Regions from separate parts of the Alteromonas sp. MTD1 genome, predicted to be linked through region 2. Evidence: predicted binding sites of a transcription regulator. Region 2 holds the regulator's gene; the other holds the start of a gene.

Region 1 (7,827 bases), on a different contig from region 2:
TGGTATTTGCTTTTTTATTCGGCGTTACTACGTGAAAGCCATTTTCCATCATATCAACATACTGCGACGCTATCGCTTCATGGCTAGTACAATCAACAATAACAGGGTTCACTAAACTGTTGTCATTCGCAAACTGATGAAGGCGCTCTACGCTCAGCATTTCGCTGGCAGAATCTAGCGCTGCTTTCCAGTCGCTACTTAAATCTATGCCCTGACTGTTAAGCAACAGCTTACGGCTATTCGCAATACCATAAACACGAAGCTGAACATTGCGCTTTAACAACTCATCTTGCTGCTTAGCAATTTGACCTAGTAATTCAGTGCCTACATTGCCACACCCTACTAGGAATACGTCGATGGTATGGCGGTCAGAGAAAAAATTCTGATGAATTACTTTAACGGCTTTCTTAGCACGCTTGCTTTCTATAACTGTTGAAATTGAACGCTCAGACGAACCTTGCGCAATAGCAACATTGTTCACACGGGCCTGTGCTAACGAGTTAAAGAAACGCGCTGCCAACCCTTTTGCCTGGCGCATTCCGTCGCCGACAAGGGTAACAATGGCAAGGTCGTGCCTTACTTCAATGGGGTCGAGCAGTTGGTTTTGTAACTCAAGCGCAAAGGCATCTTCTAGAAGCGTAAGTGCGCGATTTGCGTCTTTGCTTTGAATACAAAAACTAATTGAATATTCAGACGATGACTGTGTAATTAGACTAATTGAGATATTCGCATTAGACATTACTTCAAACACACGGCTTGCCATGCCAACCATGCCTTTGAGGCCAGGGCCTGCAACGTTAAACATAGTTACGTTATCTAGCTGCGAAATGCCTTTTACCGACGTCCACTTTTCGCTTTTTTCATTACTGATAAGCGTACCGGGCGCAGCAGGGTTTAGCGTGTTGCGAATTAAGCAAGGTATATGGTGCTGCGCAATAGGGCCAATGGTTTTAGGGTGAAGTACTTTCGCACCAAAGTAAGAAAGCTCCATGGCCTCCTGATACGTTAACTTATCAAGTAAAACGGCACCCTCAACCTGATTAGGATCGGCGTTGTACACACCATCTACGTCTGTCCAAATCTCACAACAGCTAGCATCAATACAGGCAGCCAGAATGGCAGCAGAGTAGTCAGAACCGTTGCGCCCAAGTGTTACCTTTTCACCTTGTTCATTTGCTGCAACAAAGCCTGGCATAACAAGCAGCTCACTACCGTCATTCGGTACGTCAGAGAATCGCGCTTTACTTAACGCAACGTCTGCAATGCTATCTAGATAGTCGCCTTCGGCAAGTACGTATTTTACAGGGTCGATAATACGGTTTGCCACGCCTTTAGCAGATAAGATTTCGCTGAAAAGTGTGACTGAGATGTACTCACCAATACTTAATATTCCCGCCGACACGTTGTCTGGTGCCACACCAAGAAGCTTTATTCCTTCTAGGTGCTGCTTAAGCAAACTTAGATGATCATTGATAAAAGCAATAACAGTGTCGTATGCAAAACCTGTAAGGGTTTCGTTTAGGTGATTGGCAATACCTGTAACCGTGTCGTTAAGCTTATTGAAAAGAGGTTGGAAATCGTCACCAGCGGCCGCTTGTTCACACAGTAGTGATAGCGCATTCGTTACCCCTTTTGGGGCAGACAGCACAACCGCAGCACCGTCGGTTTGGTGGGTTGCCGTGCTAATTTCCATCACGCGCATATATCGCGGTGCATCGGCAAGAGAAGAACCCCCAAACTTTAAGACTTTCATATGCTGCTCCTTAAGGTTTCGCATGCTAAAACGTGAGTAAAAAAAAGCCCGCTCTGTGTTAGGCGGGCTTTCGTTGTCTTTTGCTTACTTGCACTAGCCACCGACCGCCCTATTCAAGGTGGTAATAAACATCATTGTGGTGCCAGTGCGTAGAATCTTTTTCATACATGCAATTTGCCGTATAGACGTCTATCTGTCAACCGCAGTTTTCACCACACAGTGTTGCAGAAAATGAAACATTAAAAGAAAAATATTGCTTATCAAGGTACAAAACAGGTGGTTTTGTCTTACTTCTACTTATCATCAAGTATGTATTTTGCAAGATAATCAATAAGTAAACGTATTTTCGGCGCAACATTGCGGTTAGAAGGGAATACTGCCCAAATCGCTTCTTGCTTGTCTTTGTATGCTGGTAGTACCTCTATCAAATTTCCACTTTTTAGGTCGTTATGCACGTAAAAACCGGGTAACTGTGCGATACCTAACCCACTTAGCGCCGCCGCTCGAAGCGCATTTCCACTGTTGTATCTAACCCGCCCTTTTACTGCTAAGGTTTTTGCTGTGCCTTCAACAACGAAACGCCAGTAAGACTGCGACCCCACCAATAACGCGTGATGCTTTAACGCTTCCAGTGTTTCTGGAGGCGTATTGTCTTCAAAATAGCCTGGGCTTGCGCACACGTACAAATGGCGAGTCGCGAGTTTTTTAGCAACTAACGTTGAATCTTCAAGTGCCCCTATTCGAATAGCCAAATCTAGCCCTTGGTCGACAATATCAATTTTGTCGTTAGTGAAAGTACACTGCACACTAATGCCAGAATAGGTTTTCATAAACGAATTCAGCAGCGGTGCTATAAATGCTTCACCAAACGCCACGGGGGCAGTTAGTTTTATTAACCCTTGTGGCGACTGCTGAAGCGCACTGACTGACAACTGCGCGTCTTCCAATTGTTTTAGTGCTAAATGCGCTTGGTTAAAATACACTTTTCCAGCTTCCGTAAGCGAGACACTTCGCGTAGTACGATGCAGTAGCTTTACGCCCAGTAGCTTTTCTAGCGCCGCCACTTTTCGACTCACTTGGGCTACTGACGTGTCTAGCTTAGTAGCAGCGCCAGTAAAATTACCAACCTCTGCAACAGCACAGAACTCTGCAATGCCTTCTAGCACTTTCAAACAATCACCTTAATATTTATGTTTTCTTGGAAGCTGTATATGCACACTCACAATACCTACAACATCAACTTCAGCGATACAAAAAACGGTCTTCAGTACAGTTTTCCTTTCCTCTTGTTGGCTGTAGTTTTTCTAATGTTTACCAATCAATAAGGGAATAGCATGAAAAAGGTTTTACGATATGGACCGCATGTGTGTTGCGTCATTTTTATGCTTGAAGCGGGTTATGCCATGCTTTTTAATCCTGAAGAAAATGCGCATTTAATTTGCCTACAAACCGCTATTCTATTCGCTTTATTAGCTGACAGGCTTCCGCGACAATACAAAGAAAAAGCGCACACTCAGCAATGAATACCGTTCACGCAATCTTCAACCACCATTTATTATTACACATTTGAAAAAATGAATTACTAAAACTGTATTTATCTAATTTCTGCTGTCTCCTATACTTTGTTCTCTAAAATTACCTACACAGAAAATAAAGGAGCTATTGCATGGCATCGTTTAAAGATACGCTGCAAGACGGCCAAACACATATCAAGTCAAAAGCTGCGGTTGCATGGGGCCCAGGCGAACCATTAAAAATGGAAGAGGTAGACGTAGAGCTGCCGAAAAAAGGCGAAGTGTTGGTTCGCATTGTTGCATCTGGCGTTTGCCATACAGACGCGTTCACCTTGTCTGGCGAAGATCCTGAAGGCGTGTTCCCCTCTATTTTGGGCCATGAAGGCGGTGGTATTGTTGAAATGGTGGGTGAAGGCGTAACCAGCGTAGAAGTTGGCGACCACGTTATTCCACTTTACACTGCAGAATGCGGTGAGTGTAAATTCTGTACATCGGGCAAAACTAACTTGTGCCAAGCAGTGCGCGAAACCCAAGGCAAAGGCCTAATGCCAGACGGCACCAGCCGATTCTCGAAAGATGGCGAACCTATATACCACTACATGGGATGTTCTACATTTTCTGAATACACCGTTTTACCTGAAATATCATTGGCCAAGGTAAATAAGTCGGCGCCGCTTGAAGAAGTTTGCCTGCTTGGGTGCGGTGTAACCACCGGCATGGGCGCAGTGCTTAACACAGCAAAAGTACAGCCTGGTGACAGCGTGGCTATTTTCGGCTTGGGCGGTATTGGCTTATCTGCCATTATTGGTGCACGCATGGCGGGGGCAGGTCGCATTATCGGTATTGACATTAACGACAGTAAATTCGACTTAGCCAAACAGCTTGGCGCAACCGACGTGGTTAACCCGAAAGAATTCGATAAGCCTATCCAAGAAGTGATTGTAGAGATGACTGACGGCGGCGTTGATTTCTCTTTCGAATGTATAGGGAATGTCGACGTGATGCGCTCTGCCCTTGAGTGCTGTCACAAAGGCTGGGGTGAGTCAGTAATTATTGGTGTAGCCGGTGCTGGACAAGAAATATCTACCCGTCCATTCCAGTTAGTAACAGGCCGCGTATGGCGAGGTACCGCATTTGGTGGCGTTAAAGGTCGTTCGCAGTTGCCGGGCATTGTTGAGCAGTACCTAAACGGCGATTTTGGTCTGCAAGAGTTTATTACGCATACCATGGGTCTTAGTGATATTAATAGCGCCTTTGATTTGATGCACAGTGGTGAAAGCATTCGCTCTGTTGTACATATGGATAAATAATTACTTTCTTTATCCCCTAAAAAACATAACAAAAAGAGAAGCATTGCTTCTCTTTTTGTTTGTATTTACAGGATCCCCTGCTCTAGTGCTTTAAGCACTGCTCTGGTTCTATCTCGAACGCCAAGTTTGGCCATGATGGAAGAAACCTGATTTTTGATGGTTCCGGTAGATTTAAACTTTGCGTCTGCTATTTCTTTATTGCTATAGCCTGCTGCAATTAAACGCAGTATATCGGTCTCTTTTTCAGATAGGGGCTCTGGGCTTTCGAACGACTCAAACTCAACGCTCAGCCCTTTTAAACCTTGAAGTACTTTTTCTGTTACCGCAGGCTGAATAAGCGTTTTACCTTCTTTTAATTGCGCGATGGTATCAATTAACGTGTCTAGTGATACGTCCTTCAACAAATACCCCTTCGCACCTGCTTTCATTGCATTGTTAACCAGTTCATGGTCATCAAACGTAGTAAGCATTAATACAGGAGTAGTAATGTTTCTCTCAGCAAGCGCGTGAAGGGCTTCAATACCGGATAGCTTGGGCATACGTATATCCATCAAAATGACATCGCAGTTCGTTGCAATTCCGCTTTCAATAAACTGCTCACCGTTTTCATACTCGCCAATAACTTCAACACTATCGTCTAGACCAAGAAGCGATTTAATCCCCTCTCGCACTAACATTTGATCTTCCACTAATACAAGACGCGTTTTCATTCCGCCTCCGGTATTTGAATGTCTATTCGAAAGCCATGTTCACGTTGCTGCCAGGCAATATGGCCGCCTAGCGCTGATACGCGCTCTTGCATACCTTTTAAGCCATTGCCTGGGGTAACACGAGCATTGTGTACATTGTTTGCCTCTTCCACACAGGAGTCGACTTCTAGCTCGTTACTCATGTCTTGTGGATCACTGAATTGTGTCGGTTCGAAACCATCTTGCATAAACAGATAATAACTACCTTCTCGCTGCTGAAGCGATATGGCAAAGTACTGCGCTGAGCTGTGTTTAACTACGTTGGTAAGCGCTTCTTGCATACACCGTAACAAACAATCAGCAATACTCACGTTGGTTAGCGACAGGTTGTCATCTATGTGAAGTACTACCTCTGGTCTGGGTAATTCTTTAACTAGCGCATGCACAGCTTCAGAAAAGTTAATCGCTGCATTTTCTCGAATATCCGACACGGCTTCTCTAACATCGCTTAACAACAGCTTTGCAATGCTGTGAGACTGCTCAACATGCTTTTTAATATCTTTCGACTCGCTACCCTCAAGTATGCTCACCTTCCTAGACGCCACCTGCAAATTAATAGTCAGTGCAGTAAGGTGGTGACCAAGCACATCGTGAATATTGCGCGCTATTCGCAAGCGCTCATCTTGCGTAAGCGCCTGTTTCATAAGCTGTTGCGTACTGGATAATTGGCGATTTAACGCATCGGCATCTTGTCGGGCTCTTGCCTCTTTAATAGCGGTATTAGACATAATCATTGCAAACAAATTAAACGTCCAAAACAGCGCGCCAGTTAACACCGCCTGGTGTTCTTGCCATATGCTTGCCTGAATAAGCGCGGTAGGAATAGCAATGGGAACCGACAATACCAAGCAACGCTTCCACGGTACATAATAGGGAAGTATGGCCGACCAAATAACAACGAAAATGGCTAAATAGGAGTACGGCACTACAAGCTGACTGCCTATAGCAAGTGCATACATTACACCCAATAACGCAAAGCGCCTTAATGAATTAGAGGAGTTACTTCGTTTTTCACTGCTTAACAGCACAAAACAAACGGCCAGTAGAAGAAAAATGAAACCGGCAGATAATGTACGCCAATGCAAAAGCGAGAAATGCTTCTCTAAAAAATAAAGTGCTGAGCCGCTAATGACCATCCATGTAATACATGCGGATGCACGCTCTACATCTAACTGTGCCAGCCAATGGGCCGGCTTAGATATATTCATTCGTTTTTTGTTTCCCTAAAAAGCGTATTTGTTTTGACTTTATGCCTAAAAGTATCGGTAAAACAGCATCTTAAAACATAAAAACCAATAACAGCATTATTTTTTATGATGTGATTTCGTACTGTGCCAAAAAACGTAAATTAATGCATAGGCCAAAAGTCATTTTTTAAATGGTGACTTTTGGCACTTATCCACTTTTCTAAAAAACGCCACTATGAATGCATTACTTACTCAATTGCAGACGTTGCAATAAGGACCACAAAATGCAATCAATTCACGGTTATATTGTTGCCGCACACATAGTGGCAGGCGCACTGTCACTCATTCTTTTCTGGGTGCCTACCCTCACCAAAAAAGGCGGTAAGGTGCATTCACAATTTGGTGATTACTACGTAAAAGCAATGCTGTTTACTTCAATCAGTGGCGTTATAAGTTCAACCATTGCGCTGGTTGCTCCACTTTCTATTTATCCTACGGTGCCAGACCATTTTGAATCTACCGCACATTTCACCGCCCATCTTAGAGGCCAGTATACTTTTTTACTGATGTTAAGCTTGTTGGTATGGAATAACATAAGACACGCTGTGACTGTATTAGCAGTGAAGCGCGATGTAACAAAGCTGCGCACTATTAACTATCTGTGGCTTCCCGCATTGCTATTTGTAGTGGCAGTGATAGCGCTCTATCAAGGTGTGACCTATGGTATTACATTAACCTGTATATTTGCGCCTATAGCACTATTTAATGCGTTTGGCATTGTGCGCTACGCATTTCAAAAAGAGATCGTTCCCGGCACGTGGGTTACACAGCATATTGGGCATATTATTGGTTCTGGAATTGGTGCCTATACCGCATTTTTCGCTTTCGGTGGGCGCACATTATTTGAAGGGGTCCCATCACTTCAGATTGCCAGCTGGGTGTTGCCAAGCTTAATAGGTGTTCCGTTTACCATTTGGCTTAGCAACAAATACAAACCGAAATCGAAAAAGCGAAAATCAGAAAGCGTAAAAGCGAGCGTAAAAACGAAGGCTGCAGAATTAAACTAATGGCTTCAAAAATAGCAGCTGAGTATTCTCTCAGTTGCTCTAAGCTGACACTTCAGTTACTTTACTCGGGAAAACGCGAACGTTCCGCCGCCTTGGTGAAGTGTAAACGCGCTTGATTGACCGGACGTTCCATCAGGCTTTTCGAACTTAATAACAATACCTGCTAATTCGAAGCGAAACTCGGTTTCAGAATACGCTTCAAGTGGAAATGGGTTCTGCCCTTCTCCTTGGCTCATTAGCTTGCCAT
Region 2 (7,827 bases):
AAGTTGCTTTTCGTAACGGCTATGGCTTCAACAAGCTATTTCATAACATTGAAAGCGCCTACCCAGTAGACACAATAGAAGCTGGTTTTGAGCTTGTGCTGAATCGCCGCCTTGACTACATGCTTGATTACGACATTAATTTTTTAGAGGCTTACCGCGGCCGTATTCATCACAAAGCTATTCGTGAAGGAGACGAGTTATTTTTGGCATTTAGAAATACCCATCGAGGTAGAATGCTGGCTGCACACTTTGATGCCAAAATGCCACTTTTGCGTGACAGCGGCAAACTTGAAGAAATATATGGAACGTATTACGCCCTCTCGGGATTAGCTGAATTTTCTGTGGATAAGACCGGAGCTATTGATTAGAGACGCGCTATAAGTTGCCTACACTGTCATTACAGGTTTACCAGATAGAGCATTATAGGGTTAACAGATGGCAACGACGATAGACCTTAAACCAAACGGTGGAGCTGTTAGCTCCCCCGTTTATTTTAAGATCATTTTTATTATTCGCGTAGTGCTCTTCTTGCCCCTACTTTTCATACGGGCAGTGGCCTACAAATTCCAGTACCAAATTTGGCAAGTCGCTATATTCACTTTACGCAGGCTATGCTTTGCTTTTTCAGCATCGCGCTTAGACTCAAATGGCCCCAGAATAACGCGGAACCAGTCGCCGTTACTGCCACTGCTGTGGCGAATTAGCGCTTCTAAACCTTGGAAAGCAATTTTAGCTTTCATTTCTTCAGCTTGCGCGCGAGTTCTGAATGACGCGCACTGCATTAGGTAGCGTTTATCAGACTTTTCCTGCTCTTGAACTTCAACTTCTACTTCGTAACCTGGAAGTGTTTTAATATATTCCCACTCTTCTTCCGGCAACTCCGGTAATGCCTCTTCGGTAGGCGCTACAGGCCTTGCCGCCTGTACATCTACTTGTTCTTCAACATTGTCTTTTATAGACCATAGAAAAACACCAAAACCTATAACCAAAGCAAACACGCCCACAAGGCGAATGATAGGTAGCTTACCTAACGCTGGGGCATTAGATTGGGTTTGTGAAGCGGGTTTCCTGCCATTATTCGCAGGCTTCTTTTTTTGTGTAGAGCGTCCACGAGAGACATAATCGCGTTGAGCCATAGTTGGCAATATTCCTACTTGTTATCATTGTTCGTGGTCGTAAGAAAAACGTCTTATACCAAGGCTTTATTCGGCCATTTTTTCAAAGTACCAGCTTTTTTTTGAAGCTGCCAACATACCTTATTCGTGTATATCCGCGATAAAAAATAGCCGGCGTAATTGCTAAATTTTAACGTATTGCACGCCAACAAGCTAACTGAAATCGGTAGGGTCAATATCTACCGACCAGCGCACTTTTATAGCTTGGGGTAAGGCTTGCAAAAAAGGAAGCGCTAAACGCAACGCTTCATGAAGCGGTGCTCGCTTTTGGTGGCTGCATACCAACATAAAGCGAAACCTTCCTTGTCTCTTCTCTATTAAGCAAGGGAATGGTCCGTTCATTTCCACAGCCTGATGCTGATTGAAAATACCTTTACAGCCTTGCAAGAAATTATAAGCAAGATGACTGTCGGTAGCCTCGGCGCGAATAACAAACTGACTGATATAAGGCGGTAAGCTAGCAGCCTTTCTTTCCATTAATGCAAGTCGTGCAAAATGGCCATAACCATTATTCACAAGGTCTTGCAGCAAAGGATGATGGGGATTGTGTGTTTGCAGCCACATTTCGCCTGGCTTGCTAGCCCGTCCCGCTCTACCGGCTAGCTGTGTTACCAGCTGTGCAAGCTTCTCGGGGGCGCGAAAATCGGCGCTAAATAATGCACCATCTACGTCTAATACAACCACCAGCGTAACGTGCGGAAAATGATGCCCTTTCGATAATATTTGCGTGCCAACTAACAGCTGATATTCCTGTCGATTTATGGCTTCAAGGGTTTGGTGTAACTTGTCTTTACCGCGTACCGAGTCACTGTCTATACGAACTTGCTTAACACCGGGAAATAATGCACTTAACCCCTGTTCAACTTGTTCGGTGCCGGTACCGGCGGTAACCAATTCACTGCTGTGGCAAGCCTCGCAGCTTGACGGCATAGCGCGGGTACCGGAGCAATGATGGCACTGAAGGCGATTTTGACCTTTATGCACGGTGTACGGTCGGTCGCAGCGCTTACACGTTACAGTTTCACCACAATGGTGACACAGCATTGCCGGTGCGTAACCACGGCGGTTAACGAACACTAGCACTTGATTGCCAGCACTAATATGCTGACGCATTATGCTTAACATGCCTTGGGCAATACCGTAATGAATGGGCTGATCGCGGGCATCCAATAAGTGCTGATGGGTACTTTGAGCACCACCTGCTCGTTTAGTTAACTGCAAATGGTGGTACTTATTCGATAACGCATTATTCAGTGACTCTAATGCTGGCGTTGCACTGCCTAACAACAAAGGGATGTTATGCTGCTTGGCCCGCATCGCAGCGAGATCTCGTGCGTGATAGCGTAAGCCGTCTTGTTGTTTAAACGACTCGTCATGCTCTTCATCAACAATCAACATACCTGGGTTTTTAAGGGGGGTGAAGATGGCCGAGCGCGTTCCAATGATGATACCTAACTCGCCAGCCCTTGCTCGCTGCCACACTTGCAGCCTTGCTTTATCAGACAGCTGAGAGTGAAGTACGCCTACATCAATGCCAAAACGCTTTTCAAAACGCGATACGGTTTGAGGTGTTAACCCAATTTCAGGAACAAGGATAAGAATTTGCTTGCCGTCTGCCAAAAGTGGCTCAATTGCCTGCAGATACACTTCGGTTTTACCGCTACCGGTTACACCTTCCAGCAAACTAACGGCGAAGCTGTTGTGCTGACGATTAAGCGCTGCAACTGCGACAGACTGCTCTTTATCAGGAATGGGCTTTTCACCCACTTCCATGGTGTTAAGCCAACCGGCACATTTAAACTGAGGGATAATAGCGGTAATGGTGGCAACGCTTTTTTCTACCAATGCCTTAACTGCTGGTGCTCCGAAGCGTTTTCTTGCGGCAGACGCAAGCATGTCGCCTTTTTCAAGTGCTTCAGCACACGCTCTTTGTTTTGGCGCCTTTGATAAAATACTTAAATCGATACTTTCAACATCGCTTGTTAACGACAACATATCTTCGGGTTCAGGGCTGGGCGACTCGCCTTTTCTTAGTAACACCGGCAGCATGGCATGCAGCACCTCACCTGGTGCGTGGTGATAGTATTGCCAGAGCCACTGCGCCATTTTAAGCAGCACATCATCTATAACGGCGTTATCATCTAAAACACTGTCTATTGCTTTTAGCTTGTTAACATCTTCAACATCGCTTTCAGGCACAGTACCTATCACTACTCCAACCAACTTACGTGGCCCGAAAGGCACAGAGACACGCACCCCACGATGCAACGTAGATGTGTGGGTGTAAGTAAATAACTGCCTTAGTGGAACAGGTACAGCAACTTGAATATATGCCATGGTTGAAGAAAAATGCCTTAACGCATTGAATGCGCACGTGAGTCTTTTATTTCCGCGTTTGCCCTGATGCCCGTCAATAAGTGCAACAAGCCAGTATGTACAAATATTTAATCACACTTTTTTATTTAACCCTAAGGAGAATCACAAGCTGCCTATTCTGCGTACAAAAACCGCTTGATAACAGCGGGCTCATCTATTATTATGCGCCGCTCTTTTGCGATGGGCTGTTTAAGTAAACGACTCATCATTTGAATTTTAAGTTACGTATGGTGTGCGGCTTCGGGCTGTATAGCGATACGGCCTTATTAATGAGGTAATCCCATGAAACAAGGTATCCACCCAGAATACGCTGAAATCACAGCAACATGCTCTTGCGGTAACGTAATGAAAATCCGCTCTACTATGGGTAAAGACATTAACCTAGACGTATGTTCTTCATGTCACCCATTCTACACTGGTAAGCAACGTAACGTTGATACCGGTGGTCGTGTTGATCGCTTCAAGAAGCGTTTCGGTGCATTGGGCAAAAAGTAAGCCCATTACCTTTATCGGTATCCAATCTAAAAAGCGCCTATACGGCGCTTTTTTATTACCTGAAAACCATTTTATTCTCTTGTTTGCGCATGTTGTATTGTTAATGCAAGTCTATTTGCGACAAATGGCTGTCCCAATCTCCACCATTTTTCGTTCTACATGCCTCCTCACTTGTAAAACGACAGGCATGTGCAGATGACTTTACCGTATCAAGCGCTATATTCACGCGATTTATAAAGTCTATATCCCACTTTCGTGATAGAGCTGCAGTTAGCTGAGCTTGTGTATTGAACACAGCAATAATGGTAGGCAAGCGCCAATGGCCAATATGAGTAAGCCAACAAAAACCGTTATCATCTTGTTTAAGCTCTTCGCAAACCTCGGTAAGCGCTGCAACCAGCTTTCTTTCCGTCATTACTTCCTCTTTTTTAACGCTCAATAGTTACCGTATTTATTGACAGATTTAACCGTTAAATAAAATACAGAAACTATATATCTAACACAACATCAATAAATAGCATGAATGGCAATTATAGCCGTATATTACTGGTCTAATAACTGAGCGTCACCTAAATTGATATATGAGAATTCTGATCAGATATGTACACAGTGAAAGGCTGTGTTAGAGTTGCCACCGTCACCGTAATAGTGAGTATTAATTTCATGAATAATGATATCTGTTTACGGCGCAGACTAGTGCTGCTGGACGAATTCTAACAACGTCGAACATGTGCTTTAGCAATTTAAAACAACAATAACAACATTAACTGCATCGCACAGACGAAAAACACCGATGAACCCTACGTCTTAAGGATATTAACTTACATGTCAGATTTTAGACAACGCGCCCTCGATTATCATGCCAAACCAACGCCGGGCAAAATTAGTGTAGAGCTTACTACGCCGGCTGATAGCGTTGACGACCTAGCATTAGCGTACAGCCCAGGTGTGGCTGAACCAGTACGAGAAATAGCAGAAGACCCAGATAACGCCTATAAATATACCGCCAAGGGCAACATGGTAGCGGTTATTAGTAACGGTACAGCTATTTTAGGCTTAGGTAACTTAGGCCCTCTTGCATCGAAGCCCGTAATGGAAGGTAAGGCGTTTCTGTTTAAGCGCTTTGCAGGTCTTGATGCCATTGATATTGAAGTTAAGCATCGCACAACAGAAGAATTTATTAATACCGTAGCGAACATTGCAGACACGTTTGGTGGTATTAATCTTGAAGATATTAAAGCACCTGAATGCTTTGAAATTGAGCAAGAGCTAATTAAGCGCTGTAACATTCCTGTATTTCACGATGACCAGCACGGCACGGCTATTGTAACTGCCGCAGGCATGTTAAACGCCTTGGAAATTCAAGGGAAAGATATTGAGACTGCTAAAATTGTTTGCATGGGCGCAGGCGCTGCAGCCGTTGCATGTATGGAGCTTCTCATAAAGTGCGGCGCACAACGTGAGCGTATTTATATGCTAGACCGCAAAGGCGTAATTCACACTCGCCGCGATGATTTAACAGAACACAAAAAGCTGTTTGCCAATAATACCGATAAACGCACGCTTGAAGATGTAATGGACGGTGCAGATATCTTTGTAGGCGTTTCAGGCCCAGATTTGTTACCACCGGAAACGCTGGCGCTAATGGCAGAAAACCCAATTGTGTTTGCCTGCTCAAACCCAGATCCAGAAATTAAGCCAGAGCTTGCTCACGAAGTACGTAAAGACCTAATTATGGCAACAGGGCGCTCTGACTACCCTAACCAGGTAAACAACGTACTGTGCTTCCCATTTATCTTCCGCGGCGCACTGGACGTACGAGCAACTGCTATTAACGATGAAATGAAGGTTGCCGCCGTTGAAGCGCTTCGTGCAATAACCAAAGAAGAAGTGCCGGCTGAAGTTCTTGCCGCCAGCAAAAGCGAAAGCCTAACCTTTGGTAAAGACTATATTATTCCCAAGCCAATGGATCCGCGGCTTTGCCAGCGCATTGCTTCTGCCGTATCTGAAGCAGCTATCAAATCGGGCGTTGCTCGTATTCCTGGAGCTGAAAAAGAATAGCTGCTTGCCCAGCAGACTAAAACGGCGCTTATACAGCGCCGTTTTTTATTTGAAGTAAAGCGTAATTAGTCTTCTGATACGTCGTTTTCTAAACTTGGGTCTATGCCCATTTCTTCCATAATACGGCGCGCTTCAGCAGGCACACGGTTAGGATTGTCTTTGCGTAAATCATCATCGTTGGGTAGCGGTTGACCCGTAAACGCATGTAGAAATGCTTCACACAGCAACTCTGAGTTGGTTGCGTGACGCAAGTTATTAATTTGTCGGCGCGTGCGTTCATCGGTTAACGCTTTCAGCACATTAATAGGTATGGAAACAGTGACTTTCTTTACCTGTTCGCTTTTTTTACCGTGCTCTGCGTAGGGGTGAATATAGTTGCCGTTCCATTCTGCCATTGTACTAACTCGGTTTACTCTTTTTTATGTTATGAATAGAAATTCTAAACAGATTAACGAAAAGGTCAATTGAGCAGTGTAAACCTCTTGACGTCTAGACATATATTCTTTAGTTTAGACGTCTAAACGTCCATAAGATTTTAATTTTGAGAGAATAAGCCATGGTTTCTTACGCAGAAGGTATCGATGCCCTAAATCAGTCTCTGTCTGAGCTGCGAGATATTGATGTGTCGTTTGAGTTTTTCCCCCCGAAAACTGAAGCTATGGAAAAAACCTTATGGAAATCTGTAGAACGTCTTGCGCCATTAAAGCCTAGTTACATGTCGGTAACTTACGGTGCTAATAGCGGTGAACGTGACAGAACCCATGACGTTGTAAAGCGCATCCAGCAACAGACTGGCGTGGCAGCTGTTCCACACTTAACGTGTGTTGATGCCAGTAGAGAAGAACTAAAGCAAATTGCTCAAGATTATTGGAACTCTGGTATTCGCCGTATTGTAGCCCTACGTGGCGACCTACCCGCAGGTGTAGATAAAACGGAAATGTACGCGTCAGATTTGGTTGCCCTGTTAAAAGACGTAGCCGATTTTGATATATCGGTAGCAGCGTATCCTGAAAAGCATCCCGAAGCCCCCAACGCCCAGTTCGATTTACTTAATTTGAAGCGCAAGGCAGAAGCAGGCGCTACGGAAGCTATCTCTCAGTTCTTCTTCGACACCAGCGTATTTTTACGCTTTAGAGATCGCGCCGCCGCAGCTGGGGTAGACTTAGACCTTGTGCCCGGTATTTTGCCAGTAACTAATTACCAAACATTAGTACGATTTGCTGGCTTTACAAACGTGCACGTACCAGGCTGGCTACATAAAATGTTCGACGGACTAGATGAAGACGACCAGGCCACCCGCAACCTAATTGGCGCTAATATCGCCATGGATCAGGTAAAAGTACTGGCGAAAGAAGGCGTTAAACATTTTCATTTTTACACGCTAAATAGAAGCGAACTTAGTTATGCCATTTGCCACATGCTTGGCGTTCGAGGTAACAGTTAATCACCCTGTTTAATACCCCTCTTTGAATAGCTGTACTGCGGGTTTGCAGTTCAGCTATTCAAAGTTAACACTCTCCTTACTGTTAAAACCAGCCCCCTTTTTAATTAAACCAGCGTTATTGGCATTCACCCTGTTATTATTTTTAAACAAACCTTTTGCTACCTATCGTCTGCACAGTTAACATTTAACTTTTGATATACCCATCCGCTTAGCCAAATGAAAAACTAAAACATGGCTGCACTGGTATTAAATGCAAACCCATGGACGTCGTCAGGA

The links. Region 2 encodes MetJ, which represses methionine synthesis genes. Its sites were predicted from a motif close to TAGACGTCTAGACGTCTA; they were not measured.
Region 1: a site for MetJ is predicted at 1,928-1,945, ahead of thrA (bifunctional aspartate kinase/homoserine dehydrogenase I). Genes of this name have one in related genera too.

What each region holds. Positions count from the first base shown of each region.
Region 1 is NZ_BTGG01000003.1:190,064-197,890, reverse strand. It holds gene thrA (bifunctional aspartate kinase/homoserine dehydrogenase I) at 1-1,753, opposite strand, end outside; gene ACGHAV_RS05315 (LysR substrate-binding domain-containing protein) at 2,047-2,925, opposite strand; gene ACGHAV_RS05310 (hypothetical protein) at 3,088-3,276, shown strand; gene ACGHAV_RS05305 (S-(hydroxymethyl)glutathione dehydrogenase/class III alcohol dehydrogenase) at 3,420-4,577, shown strand; gene ACGHAV_RS05300 (response regulator) at 4,643-5,287, opposite strand; gene ACGHAV_RS05295 (histidine kinase) at 5,284-6,534, opposite strand; gene ACGHAV_RS05290 (hypothetical protein) at 6,798-7,580, shown strand; gene ACGHAV_RS05285 (serine hydrolase domain-containing protein) at 7,637-7,827, opposite strand, start outside.
Region 2 is NZ_BTGG01000011.1:106,060-113,886, forward strand. It holds gene ACGHAV_RS15325 (hypothetical protein) at 1-368, shown strand, start outside; gene ACGHAV_RS15330 (SPOR domain-containing protein) at 558-1,136, opposite strand; gene priA (primosomal protein N') at 1,329-3,512, opposite strand; gene rpmE (50S ribosomal protein L31) at 3,834-4,046, shown strand; gene ACGHAV_RS15345 (hypothetical protein) at 4,147-4,461, opposite strand; gene ACGHAV_RS15350 (malic enzyme-like NAD(P)-binding protein) at 4,872-6,107, shown strand; gene metJ (met regulon transcriptional regulator MetJ) at 6,173-6,502, opposite strand; gene metF (methylenetetrahydrofolate reductase) at 6,664-7,551, shown strand.